DNA from 4 places in the Bacillus paramobilis genome. Region 4 is predicted to be linked to each of the others. Evidence: riboswitches for the same ligand, from Rfam matches in the RefSeq annotation. Region 4 holds a riboswitch; each other region holds the start of a gene.
What was found. A riboswitch is a leader RNA that binds a small molecule or an ion and turns the genes downstream of it on or off. The one in region 4 is predicted to bind S-adenosylmethionine.

Region 1 (3,423 bases), 820 kb from region 4:
TTCTTCTATCTTCGCATTTTGTGCTTGTAACATTTTCTTCTGCGTTTCATCCATGCTAGTTAACATACTTTCTGTTTCTTGCCCTTTTAATGTAAATTTCAGTTTATATTTATCTCCGCTTTTCTCCATCTTCATTTTATCTAAAACTACTTCCGGTACTTCTAACTTATCTATAATATCTTGAGTCGCTTTCATTCCACCAGCGTTTAATTGCTCCTCTGGTACAGTTATAACTTCTCCTGTATTAGGGTTTTTCACCTCACCAGCAACTTTACCATCCACAGTATACACTACAACATTTGTACCAGAAATATTCATTTCAGAACGAGAATTCTTTGTCTTTGGCTCTAATTGCATCTTAGCCTTTAATATATCCATCTCTGTTCCCTCAGCTTTTACTCCTACACCATATGTCATCGTTACATGCTCTTCATTTTTAAAAGCTTCGTTCGTTTTCTTGAAAACATCCTTCGCCGCTAATTCTTTTTCTTTTTGAACTGATTCTTTTTTCGGTTCATTCGTCTTTGTTGTTTTCTCATTACTACATCCTACCCCTAGACTGATTGCAAACACTAAACTCGAAATAAAAATAATTTTTTTCATAATGTCGCCCCCTTTTCCAAAATAATATCACCTCTTTTCCTATGAAATCTATACAATTTTTAATCTATATTCGCTATATAGCGACATGTTTAATGAAGATTTTAAATATGATGTAAATAACAACAACTAAATTCAGGAGGTCATTATGAAAGCAATTATTTGCACAAAGTATGGACCACCTAACGTTCTTCAACTTCAAAATATAGAGAAACCTATACCTAAAAAGAACGAAGTATTAATTAAAATTCACGCAACAAGTGTATCAACTGGAGATTGTAGAATACGCGGTTTTAATAGTCCCCTCTTATTTTGGATTCCTATGCGGATCATATTAGGTTTCAGAAAACCAAGAAAACCTATACTCGGCGTAGAGTTATCCGGTGAAATCGAAGAAATAGGAACAGATGTAACTCAATTTAAAAAAGGTGATCCAATTTTTGCATTAACAGAACTAAACCTCGGTGGTTATGCCGAGTACACATGCGTACATGAAAGTGGATTAATAGCATTAAAACCTACCAATGTGACGTATGAAGAAGCTGCAGTTATTCCTTTTGGTGGAACTTCAGCATTACATTTTCTGAGAAAGGGTCGTATAAAAAAAGGGCAACAAGTGCTCATATATGGTGCCTCCGGATCAGTAGGAACAGCTGCTGTACAACTTGCTAAATATTTAGGTGCGACCGTTACGGCTGTTTGTAGTAATTCAAATTTTGAACTTGTTCAATCTTTAGGAGCTGATAAAGTAATTGATTATACGAAAGAAGATTTTACTAAACGGGGCGAACGCTACGATATTATATTTGATGCAGTTGGGAAGTATAAAAAATCCCTTTGTACAAATACATTAACACCCAATGGAAAATATGTATCTGTGAATGGAATGATGGCAAAGGTAAGTAAAGAGGATATGATTCTACTAAAAGAACTAACTGAAACAGAACATTTAAAACCTGTTATTGATAGAACCTACCGATTAGAAGAAATTTCTGAAGCTCATATGTATGTGGAAAAGGGACATAAGAAAGGTAACGTTTCGATTACCTTAAAATAAAATATATTCAGAAAATAACGTTGACAATTCTTTTTGTAAGATTTACTATTAGTACCATATTAAAAAACTACATACACAAACTCTTATCAAGAGTGGCGGAGGGACTGGCCCGATGATGCCCGGCAACCGAGCTTATGACGTATAAGCTAAGGTGCTAATTCCTGCAAAACGATTTTTCGTTTTGGAAGATAAGAGAGGATCCTATTTTGTCTATTCGGCACCTCTCTTATTTTGAGAGGTGCTTTTTATTTTGGAACGTATATGGAGGGGGAATTATAGATGAAAAAAGTATTATTAAGCATTGTAAGTGGAGCGGTATTATTGCTAGGTGCATGTGGTGCTAATTCTGATAAAGAGGTAAAAGCATTAGATGAGAAAAAGATTACTGTCGGTGTAACTGGCGGACCGCATGAACAAATTTTTGAAAAGGTAAAAGAAGTGGCAGCAAAAGACGGACTCGAAATCGATGTAAAGGTATTTAATGATTATGTAGCACCAAACGTATCCTTAGATGAAAAAAGCCTCGATATAAATAGCTATCAAACGAAATCATATTTAGACGTATTTAAAGCTGAGCGCAATATGAAATTAACGGAAGTATTTTCAACAGTAACATTCCCTATGGGCGTATATTCTAAAAGCTTAAAGGATGTAAAAGACTTAAAAGAGGGCGACGCAATCGCTGTACCAAATGATCCAACGAATGAACTTCGAGCTTTAAAGCTATTTGAAAAAGCAGGAGTTTTAAAAGTGGATCCAAAGGCGACAGAAAAAGCGACTGCGAAAGATGTCATTGAAAATCCGAAAAATTTAAAGATTGTTGAATTAGAGGCATCTCAATTACCAACACAGCTAGGTGAAGTGAAAGCAGCTGCAATTAATACAAACTTTGCATTAGGTGCAAAATTAAGCCCAGCAAAAGACTCCATTTTCCGCGAAGGTAAAGATTCACCATATGTGAACTGGGTCGTTGTTCGCACTGAAAATAAAGATGATGCTGTTGTAAATAAATTAAAGAAAGCTTATCAATCTAAAGAAGTAAAAGAATTTATCGAGAAAAAATTTGATGGTTCTGTTTTACCGTCTTGGTAGGAGCTGACGATAATGATTGAATTAAAAAATGTATCCAAAGTATTTACAACAAAAAAAGGGAATGTAGAAGCTCTTAAGTCTACTTCCCTTCAAGTAAAAAAGGGCGAAGTATTTGGAATCATTGGATATAGTGGCGCTGGTAAAAGTACATTAATTCGATGTGTAAATTTATTAGAAAAACCAACGACAGGAAATATCATTGTAAACGGCCAAGACTTAACAACTTTATCAGCAAAAGAACTAGCAAAATCGAGACAAAAAATCGGGATGATTTTCCAAGGGTTCAATTTACTTAAAACTGTGACAGTTTATGAAAATATCGCATTACCGTTACGTCTATCTGGTCTTTCCAAAAATGAAATTGAAAAAAGGGTAGAAAAGTATTTACGTATTGTCGATCTTTTTAATCGAAAAGATGCCTATCCGAGTGAACTTTCTGGTGGCCAGAAGCAGCGTGTTGCCATTGCACGTGCACTATCACATGAACCTGAAGTGTTATTAAGCGACGAAGCAACGAGTGCTTTAGACCCAGAAACAACGGATTCTATTCTTGACCTATTACTAAAGATTAATGAAGAAATCGGGATTACAATTTTATTAATTACACATGAAATGAATGTCATCCAGCGTATATGTGACCGAGTTGCTGTCATGGAACATGGAGCAGTGGTTGA
Region 2 (3,423 bases), 2.4 Mb from region 4:
CAAACGCCAATGTGCTAAACGAACTAATGGCCATTCTGCTACAACAAATAAAACTGTTGCACCTTTCGCAGTATGAACACGCATCCACTCCGGAAAACGAATATCATAACAAATTGTACCAGCGCACTCTATATTATCTAACTTAAATTCGCCTGTACTATTTCCAGCGATTAAATATTTATGTTCATCCATGAGCTGAAATAAATGCACTTTACTATATTCATTGACTAGCTGGCCTTTATTAGTTACAACATACATTGTATTTGTAACACCTTGATCTGTTTGCTTCGCTATAGAACCACCGACAATATGTACACCATATTGTTTCGACCACTCTTTCAGCTTTTCTTTCGTTTCCAATCCATCCCTATCTGCAATTTCAGAGAGTCTCGTTAAATCATATCCTGTTGTCCATAGTTCTGGTAAAACAATAACATCTGGTCTTTCCTTCATCGCTTCGCTTATTTTATTTTTAGCATTCTCAATATTTTTCTCTACATCTCCAAAGACAATGTCCATTTGAATACATGCGACTTTCATTTTGTCAGCCCCATTCATAATTTTTTCTTTACAAAATACTGGAAAGATTATATCATTTGTCACTAGAATTGTAACAACTTTCAAAAGAGGTGGAAAGTATGAAATCATTTCAACCTTCTGAGATAGTAACATCATTGCCAACACAATTTTTTGCTTCACTTGTTGCAAAAGTTAACAAAGTCGTAGCAGCTGGTCACGATGTTATTAATCTAGGTCAAGGTAATCCAGATCAACCAACACCGCAGCATATCGTAAAAGCTTTACAAGATGCTGCAGAAAATACCATTCATCATAAATATCCGCCATTTCGCGGACATGAAAGTTTAAAAGAAGCCGTGGCAACATTCTATCAACGTGAATATGATGTAGTAGTAAATCCCAAAACAGAAGTTGCTATTTTGTTTGGCGGAAAGGCTGGATTAGTAGAATTACCAGTTTGTTTTACAAACCCTGGTGATACTATTCTCGTTCCAGATCCAGGCTACCCAGATTATTTATCAGGTGTTGCTTTAGCAAAAGCACAATTTGAAACAATGCCGCTACTTGCAGAAAATAATTTTTTACCAGATTATACGAAAATTGATGACTCTATTGCCGAGCGTGCAAAGCTAATGTTTTTAAACTATCCAAATAATCCTACCGGTGCTACTGCATCAAAAGATTTCTTTGATGAAACGATTCATTTTGCTAATGAACATAATATACTAGTCGTTCATGATTTTGCTTACGGTGCAATTGGATTCGATGGTCAAAAACCTGTTAGTTTCTTGCAAGCAGACGGTGCTAAAGATACAGGTATTGAAATTTACACTCTATCGAAAACTTTCAATATGGCTGGATGGCGCATTGCTTTTGCCGTGGGAAATGAAAGTGTGATTGAGACAATAAACTTATTACAAGATCATATGTACGTTAGTATTTTTGGTGCAGTTCAAGATGCTGCCCGCGAAGCACTATTAAGTTCACAGTCTTGCGTAATAGAACTTGTAAATAGTTACGAATCTCGAAGAAACGCTCTTGTTTCAGCTTGTCACTCAATTGGTTGGAATGTAGATATTCCAACAGGGTCATTTTTTGCATGGCTTCCTGTTCCGAAAGGATATACATCTGAGCAATTTTCTAATATTTTACTAGAAAAAGCACACGTTGCAGTTGCTCCTGGTGTTGGATTTGGTGAACATGGCGAAGGGTATGTCCGTGTTGGTCTCTTGCATACAGAAGATAGATTACGAGAAGCCATTAATCGAATTGATAAATTAAATTTTTTCAAAAAGTAATTGACAACATTAAAAATATCTGACAAAATTCAGTTATCTTAAAAATTTAAACATTTCTAAATACTTCTTATCAAGAGCAGGTGGAGGGACGAGCCCGACGAAACCCGGCAACCGATCTACAATCGTAGACACGGTGCTAATTCTCGCAGCATTATGCTGACAGATAAGGAGCTGGTTGTAAAAAAACCTCTCCTTAGCTGAGAGGTTTTTTTATTTAACTAGGAGGTTTTAACAATGAGCGGAATTATAGCGACGTATTTAATCCATGATGATTCACATAACTTAGAAAAAAAGGCCGAGCAAATTGCACTCGGTTTAACAATTGGCTCTTGGACTCATTTGCCACACTTATTGCAAGAACAATTAAAACAGCATAAAGGCAACGTCATTCACGTTGAGGAATTAGCTGAACAAGAACATACCAATTCGTATTTACGTAAAAAAGTAAAACGCGGGATTATTAAAATTGAATATCCGTTATTAAACTTTAGTCCAGACTTACCAGCAATTTTAACAACTGCATTCGGAAAACTATCACTTGATGGCGAAGTGAAATTAATTGACTTAACATTTTCAGACGAGTTAAAAAAGTATTTCCCTGGTCCAAAGTTTGGGATAGATGGTATTCGAAATCTTTTACAAGTGCATGAACGTCCCCTTTTAATGAGCATTTTTAAAGGAATGATTGGACGAAATATTGGGTATTTAAAAACGCAATTACGCGATCAAGCAATTGGTGGTGTAGATATCGTAAAGGATGATGAAATATTATTTGAGAATACATTAACACCACTTACGAAACGCATTGTATCTGGAAAAGAAGTTTTACAATCCGTATATGAAACATACGGCCATAAAACGTTATATGCCGTAAATTTAACAGGACGGACTTTTGATTTAAAAGAAAATGCGAAACGCGCAGTGCACGCTGGCGCTGATATTCTATTATTTAATGTATTTGCTTACGGACTAGATGTACTACAATCACTAGCAGAAGATGATGAAATCCCTGTTCCTATTATGGCACACCCTGCTGTAAGTGGCGCTTACTCAGCATCCAAGTTATATGGAGTTTCATCTCCATTATTACTTGGAAAGCTACTACGTTATGCTGGGGCTGACTTTTCATTATTCCCATCTCCATACGGAAGTGTTGCGCTAGAAAAAGAGGAGGCTCTTGCCATCTCAAAATATTTAACTGAAGACGATGCATTTTTCAAAAAGAGTTTTTCTGTTCCATCTGCTGGTATTCACCCTGGTTTCGTTCCCTTTATTTTACGAGATTTCGGTAAAGATGTTGTTATTAATGCTGGCGGCGGGATACATGGACATCCGAGCGGGGCGCAAGGCGGCGGTAAAGCTTTCCGTACTGCAATTGATGCCACTTTGCAAAATACACCACTCCATGAAGTAGATGACATAAATTTGCATAGTGCACTACAAATATGGGGAAATCCCTCTAATGAGGTGAAATTATGAGTATTCAAGTATTTTGTGATTTCGATGGCACGATTACAAATAATGATAACATTATGTCCATTATGGAAAAATTTGCACCACCAGAAGCTGAAGAAGTAAAGAACAGAATTTTATTACAAGAGCTGTC
Region 3 (3,423 bases), 2.2 Mb from region 4:
CACATAAAAGAGTTTTGTGTTTGGCTTAATGTTTTGCTTTATTTCTTCTAAATTGGTCATATCAACAAATGTATGTGAAACACCGTAACGGGAGAGAACTTCAGTTATAATTCGATAAGTGCCTCCGTATACGTCTTCTGAAATGAGTACGTGATCACCTTGTGAAAGAAGGAGGAATGCAGTAGAAATCGCTGCAATTCCCGATGCGAAGGCAAATCCTTTTGTTCCGCCTTCTAATAATGCAATGATATCTTCAAGAGCTTCACGTGTTGGATTACCAGAGCGGCTATAGTCATATTTCCCGAACGTATCTACATCAAACTGGTGGAATGTTGATGTGTTATAGATGGGAACGTTAACAGCTCCTGTTTGTGAGTCATGTTTATATTGGTTGTGCAGTAAGAGTGTATCTATAGAATAACTCATATTCTTACACCTTCTTTTACAAGTGTAATGGCTTGCTTTAAGTCTTGAATTAAATCGTTACTATTTTCAATGCCCACGGAAAATCGAAGAAGACGATTGCATACACCGTTTGCTGTTCTGATTTCTTCTGGAATATCAGCGTGTGTTTGCGTTGCTGGATAGGTCATTAAACTTTCAACACCACCAAGACTTTCAGCGAATGTAATTAAGGATAAAGATTGTAAGAATGGATTGATCCACGTTTCATCTTTCAGGCGAAATGAGATCATACCGCCTTTTCCAGGATAAAATACATCTGTCACCCCGTCTTCATCATTTAAATAAGCGACAACTGCTTTTGCATTTTCTTCATGTTGTCTCATACGAAGCGCTAACGTTTTCATACCACGAATTAATAGCCATGAGTCAAATGGGCTTAAGACTGCACCAGAGGCATTATGGTAATGAGCGATTTCCTCACAAAGTTCCTTTCCTTTTGCAACGACAAGTCCGCTTAGTACATCGTTATGCCCACCTAAATATTTCGTTGCGCTATGAAGTACAATGTCAGCACCTTCTGTTAATGGCTGCTGTATATAAGGCGTGTAGAATGTGTTGTCTACAATAAGGAGTAGTCCGTGTCTTTTCGCTACAGTTGCGACAGCGGCAATATCAGTAACTTGCATTAATGGATTAGTCGGAGTTTCTATGAAAATAGCTTTCGTTTCAGCTGTGATAGCTTTCTCAATTTGTTGAATAGATTGTGTATTTACGTATCTACATCGAACGTTCCACTTTTTTTCGTGCTCAGAAAATAATCGATAAGTGCCGCCGTATAAATCTTCAGACACAATAAGTTCGTCTCCAGAACGGAATAGCGAAAGGACGAGGAGAACAGCTGCCATTCCGGAGCTACAGGCATAACCTTGTTCGCCGTATTCTAAGTCTGCGATTGCCTGTTCTAAAAGACCGCGAGTTGGATTTCCAGTTCGTGAATAGTCAAAACCAGTAGATTTACCAATTCCCTCGTGACGATAAGCAGTTGAGAAATAAACAGGCGGATTAACAGTTCCTGTTGTAGTTTCGCTCCGGTTTCCGATTTGTGCTAGTTTTGTTTCAATAGTTGACATGTAAAAATTCCTCCTTTTAAAGTTAACAATTAAGTGAATGTAAAATAAAAAAAGCCTTCTAAGAAGAAGGCTTTCGGTTTGAATAGAGTCTTCTTCTCATCTGTCAAATCTTTCACAATTTGCTGGAATTAGCACCTTATTAACAAATGTTAATGGTTGCTGAGGCGTCATAGGGCCAGTCCCTCTACCTCTCTAGATAAGAATGTTCGTATGAAATTTTATTATGTTTTTAACTTTACAACAAAAGATAATTGAATTGCAACTTTATTTTAAATAATTTTTATTTTTCCGCAAGTGTCATTGACTTTTGTATTTGTGCATGCTAAATTTATTAAAAAAATTAACAAACATTGTTAAAAGGGGAACGCATTTCCTTTTAGCTACATAAATAAAATAATAAAGACAAACTCTTATTGAGAGCGGTGGAGGGAAAGGCCCTGTGAAACCCGGCAACCTTCAAACGAAATGTTTGAAACGGTGCTAATACCTGCAAAACGATTGTTTTGCATAATAAGAGGAGGAACGATTATGTCCCCCTCTTCAAAGTGAAGAGGGGGTTTTTATATTGATAGAAATGAGGGAGATTTGTGAAATTACTAGATTTATTATCAAAAGGAATTGTAATAGGTGATGGTGCGGTTGGAACGTTATTACATTCACATGGTTTGCAAAGTAGTTTTGAAGAATTGAACATATCTGATCCAGATTTAATTATATCGATTCATAAGCAATATGTAGCTGCTGGGGCAGATGTAATTCAAACAAATACGTACGGAGCAAATGAAGCAAAATTGCGTATGTATGGTTTAGAAAATCAAGTTACTGAAATTAATAGAGCGGCAGTAAAATTGGCGAAAGCATCTGTTACAGATAGAAATGCAATTTTAGGAACAATTGGCGGTATGAAACATATCGGAGCTGTTACGACAACTGATATGGAGCGAGAATTTATGTTACTGGAGCAGGCAAGTGCATTACTAGAAGAACAGGTTGATGGACTGCTATTAGAGACTTTCTATGATGAGTTTGAATTACTTCATGCTGTTCAGGTGCTACGAAAACAAACGAATATTCCAATTGTAGCTCAATTAGCATTGCATGAGGCAGGCACAACTCAAAATGGAAATGATGTAAATGAAATATTAAAACAACTTCTAGATTACGGTGCAAATGTTGTTGGATTGAACTGCCAACTAGGACCGCTTCATATGACGGAAGCTTTTAAAATGATATCGATTCCGCAAAATGGCTACTTGTCAGCATATCCGAATGCAGGTCTCCCCAATTATGTGGAGGGACGTTACGTATATGAGGGAAGTCCAGCTTATTTCGAAGCGATGACACCGAAATTTATTGAGCAAGGTATTCGGTTATTAGGTGGTTGTTGTGGCACGACTCCAGAACATATTGAAAGTATGAAACGTGCTACTCTAAATGTTACGCCTGTAATAGAAAAGGATACGATTCAAAGACCGAAAGTAGTTCATACACACGAGAAACGTTCGAAAGCCCATGTCACATTAGCAGAGAAAGCAAAAAAACAAACGACAGTAGTAGTGGAATTAGATCCACCGAAAACATTAGATACGCAGCGATTTTTTGAAGGCGCAAGAGCATTGAAAAGAGCTGGAGCAGATGCTATTACTCTAGCAGATAATTCATTAGCATCGCCTCGCGTCTCGAATATGGCAATGGGGGCATTATTAACGAAGCATGATATTCCAGTATTGACGCATTTAACGTGTAGAGACCATAACGTCATCGGACTACAATCTCATTTACTAGGCTTATCAGCGTTAGGCATGGAAGAAGTGCTAGCTTTAACTGGAGATCCAGCACGCGTTGGTGATTTTCCAGGTGCCACTTCTGTATATGATTTGTCCTCTAT
Region 4 (3,423 bases):
AATATGTATTGAACTCCTATCAAAATCTTTTTTACATGTTAAGTAATATCGATCATCGAGAAAAAAGAAAAGGGGCTTTCTTATGAAAGGATAGACTTTCATATTTCATCATTACCACTAATGAAGTGTTATTTTATATATAGAAACGAATAAGGGACAGAACAAGTTATAAGTTTAAAGAGTCGAAATGGTGAAAATGTATTGAGAAATTTTTTTGAAACGATAATATTCAGAAAATTAAATGTTTTCTAGGTTTATTTTTGTTATTATGTTAGTAATCTATAGACAAAGGAGAATGGGCTATATGAGTGTACACGTAATAAAAAAGGAAGAAATCACTTTACTTTTACATGATTGGTATCGAGAAATCCGTTCACAGAATTTCGTTAAGGCAAAGGAATTAAAACAAAGTATTGATACAAAAATTAATAGTATGGAAGAAAATCAAAAGAATACAGAGTTTTATGCACTTTTAGATTTTAGATTTAAAATGTTGAGTGCAGAGTTTTATCCCCATCAATCTGACATATCTAAGAATGATCTAAGAAAAATGAAGTTAGATGAAGCGCCATCAGATCAATCTTTATTATATTATTACCATTTCTTTAAGGCTTCTCATGCTACGGTAAACGGTGATTTTAAAGTGGCTGAAAGGCATTATGGAATAGCGGAATCTTTGTTGGAAAATATTCAGGATCCAATCGAAAAAGCAGAATTTAACTTTAAGCTATCCAGCTACTATTATCATGTTTGCCAGCCTATTTTAGTCATTCAATATGCAACCAGAGCAAGAAATACATTTGAAGGGCTGTACGGGTATAGTAGGAAGGTCGCAGCATGTGACAATGTTCTCGGGTTAGCATGTGTAAAGCTAAATGAATTTGAGCAGGCAGAAGTTTATTTTATGTCGTCTCTGGATATTTTGAAAAAGCAAAATGAAGAGGAGTTAATGTTACGAGTTCGACATAGTTTAGGGGTTATGTATGCAGAACAAAACCTATCTGATTTAGCACTTCGTTATTTATCAGAAGTATCACAAAAAATCCCGAATCACTTTAGAGCGATTTTTTTGGAAGCAAGAGAGAATTTAAAGTTAGGAAAAACAAAGCTTGCAGCGTCTTTAATTGAAAAAGGATTAGTAATCTGTAATGAACTAGAACAAAAAGAATATGAACATCATTTTAAAATTCTAAAGGGAATGAATGAGAATGTTTCTGCTGAAGAATTAGAGTTAGCTATTTCTAAAGGAATTTCTTTCTTTAATGAAGTAGGTTTATGGCAATATGTCCAGGAATATGCTGAAAAGTTAGCGGTTAAATATCATAAAGAAGGAAATTCAATAAAATCTAGTGAATACTTCTATTTAGGATATAAAGAAAAAGAAAAAGGTTTTCAGAAAGGGGCTTTAAAATGAAAAGAATCATAAGCAGTTCAATTGGATTAATAATTACGGTCATACTATTAAATGGAGTAAATGTTTCAACGGAACAATCAAAGGTTAGTACAACAAACGTTATACAATATACGCATGGAGAGCCGTGGGGCTGATGGAATATTGAAGTATAAAGAGTTATTAGATCAAAGTGAAGAAAAAGTAATTATTAGGTATATAGATGAAACGCTCAAATGAGCGTTTTTTTTATTTTATAATCAGATGTTTTATGTTCATATGTACCGCAGTAAAAGCTTATTCCTGACTTAAAAAAAGAGCCTCCACCGGAATGGTATTTGTATTAACTACAACCACATCTATCAAGAAAATTAGGTTTTTTTCCACATGAAGGACATCTCGATTCTAGTATTTTATTCTTCAAATATCTCCGGCTTCTCCACTCTAAATGATTTCACCTCACCGCACTCTAAACAAAATGTAGTTAATAGTTTGGAACGTTTTCCCACTGAAAAGAGCCTACTAGAATCATCTTCACAAACATATGCATGATAAGCAAATCCAACTCTTCCTTCTTTAAATGTAGTAGAACCACAATTCTCGCATCGTTTATTTTTCATGCTACGAACACCTCTTTTGCTGTATTTTTAAGATAAAAGTAAAGCAACTTGTTTATACATGATGTTTTCGACATGATACAACATAGCCCTTTATATATTCGTAAGTAAAACAACATAATACCCCTATAACAATATGATTTTTTATATATCATTTAATGTATATCGGAAAAATAAGTATTAAAGGATTGATTTTTATTATTCTGATGATTATAATAAATGAAAATCAAACAATTCTTATGTTGAGAAGTGGAGGGACGGGCCCTATGAAACTTCGGCAACCTCGTTTTAGACGAAAGGTGCCAAATCCTGCAGGTGAAAAAACACCTGAAAGATAAGAGCGGTTCACTTAGTCAAGAAGGCTACTCTTATTTCGATAAGAGTAGCTTTTTTTATGGCTAAAAGATAAAGGGGGAATAGGTAGTGGAGTACGGTTTTTGGTTACCGGTTTTTGGGGGATGGCTTCGAAATGTAGATGATGAATCTATGCCGCCTACGTTTGAGTATGCAAAACAAACAGCGCAAGCGGCAGAACAATTAGGTTTTTCAACAACACTGATTGCAGAATTAAATTTAAATGATATAAAAGGTGTTTCAGCACCAAGTTTAGAGGCGTGGACAACTGCGGCAGCACTTGCAGCAGTGACAGATAAATTAGAGATTATGACAGCTGTAAGACCTGGATTCCACAATCCAGCAGTTACAGCGAAAATGGCAGCGAATATCGATCAATTAAGTAATGGTCGTTTTACATTGAATGTAGTTTCAGCATGGTGGGAAGAAGAAGCGAGACAGTACGGCGGAGTATTTACCGCACATGATGAAAGATATGATCGCACAGAGGAATTTGTAACAATTTTGAAGGAGCTTTGGAAAGAAGAAGAGTTTTCTTATAAAGGGAACTTTTATGAGCTTCATGATACACATTTAAGTCCAAAACCTGTGCAGAAACAAGGCATTAAGCTTTATGCAGGTGGTGAGAGCGAACGAGGAAAAGAGGTCATTGTAAATCACGCGGATGCATATGTAATGCACGGGGGAACAGTGGAAGAAGTATCTGTGAAAATAGAAGATATGAAGAATCGTAGAAAGAAAGTTACAGAGGAGCCATTGCAGTCATTCGGGCTTGCGGCTTACGTCATTTGTCGTGACACAGAAGAAGAGGCGTTAGAAGAATGGAAACGCATAACGGATATGAAAGATGATGCGTTAGGTTACGCGAGTTACCAAGACTTTGTGAGTAAATCGCAGTTGGAACAGCAAGTGAAGCTCAATGATTATTCCGTATCGAATCGCGGGTTACGTCCTAATTTAATCGGAACACCAGAACAAATTGCAGAAAGGATACTTGCTTTTGAAAAAGTAGGTGTTACGTTATTACTTTTACAATTTTCACCACAGTTTGAAGAGATGAAA

Region 1: it holds a riboswitch for S-adenosylmethionine, as region 4 does, so the genes downstream of both, AABL52_RS26065 (MetQ/NlpA family ABC transporter substrate-binding protein) here and AABL52_RS22070 (LLM class flavin-dependent oxidoreductase) in region 4, are expected to answer to the same signal.
Region 2: it holds a riboswitch for S-adenosylmethionine, as region 4 does, so the genes downstream of both, mtnW (2,3-diketo-5-methylthiopentyl-1-phosphate enolase) here and AABL52_RS22070 (LLM class flavin-dependent oxidoreductase) in region 4, are expected to answer to the same signal.
Region 3: it holds a riboswitch for S-adenosylmethionine, as region 4 does, so the genes downstream of both, AABL52_RS06165 (bifunctional homocysteine S-methyltransferase/methylenetetrahydrofolate reductase) here and AABL52_RS22070 (LLM class flavin-dependent oxidoreductase) in region 4, are expected to answer to the same signal.

The regions. Positions count from the first base shown of each region.
Region 1 covers NZ_CP151108.1:5,110,667-5,114,089, forward strand. The annotation lists gene AABL52_RS26055 (hypothetical protein) at 1-603, opposite strand, end outside; gene AABL52_RS26060 (NAD(P)-dependent alcohol dehydrogenase) at 749-1,657, shown strand; SAM riboswitch class I at 1,738-1,852, shown strand; gene AABL52_RS26065 (MetQ/NlpA family ABC transporter substrate-binding protein) at 1,937-2,749, shown strand; gene AABL52_RS26070 (methionine ABC transporter ATP-binding protein) at 2,762-3,423, shown strand, end outside.
Region 2 covers NZ_CP151108.1:1,373,238-1,376,660, reverse strand. The annotation lists gene AABL52_RS07285 (carbon-nitrogen family hydrolase) at 1-624, opposite strand, end outside; gene AABL52_RS07280 (pyridoxal phosphate-dependent aminotransferase) at 639-1,817, shown strand; SAM riboswitch class I at 1,882-1,987, shown strand; gene mtnW (2,3-diketo-5-methylthiopentyl-1-phosphate enolase) at 2,052-3,296, shown strand; gene AABL52_RS07270 (2-hydroxy-3-keto-5-methylthiopentenyl-1-phosphate phosphatase) at 3,293-3,423, shown strand, end outside.
Region 3 covers NZ_CP151108.1:1,182,551-1,185,973, forward strand. The annotation lists gene metC (cystathionine beta-lyase) at 1-426, opposite strand, end outside; gene metI (cystathionine gamma-synthase/O-acetylhomoserine thiolyase) at 423-1,535, opposite strand; SAM riboswitch class I at 1,629-1,738, opposite strand; SAM riboswitch class I at 1,943-2,052, shown strand; gene AABL52_RS06165 (bifunctional homocysteine S-methyltransferase/methylenetetrahydrofolate reductase) at 2,123-3,423, shown strand, end outside.
Region 4 covers NZ_CP151108.1:4,294,070-4,297,492, reverse strand. The annotation lists gene AABL52_RS22085 (tetratricopeptide repeat protein) at 305-1,414, shown strand; gene AABL52_RS22080 (Phr family secreted Rap phosphatase inhibitor) at 1,411-1,548, shown strand; gene AABL52_RS22075 (hypothetical protein) at 1,804-2,010, opposite strand; SAM riboswitch class I at 2,242-2,348, shown strand; gene AABL52_RS22070 (LLM class flavin-dependent oxidoreductase) at 2,431-3,423, shown strand, end outside.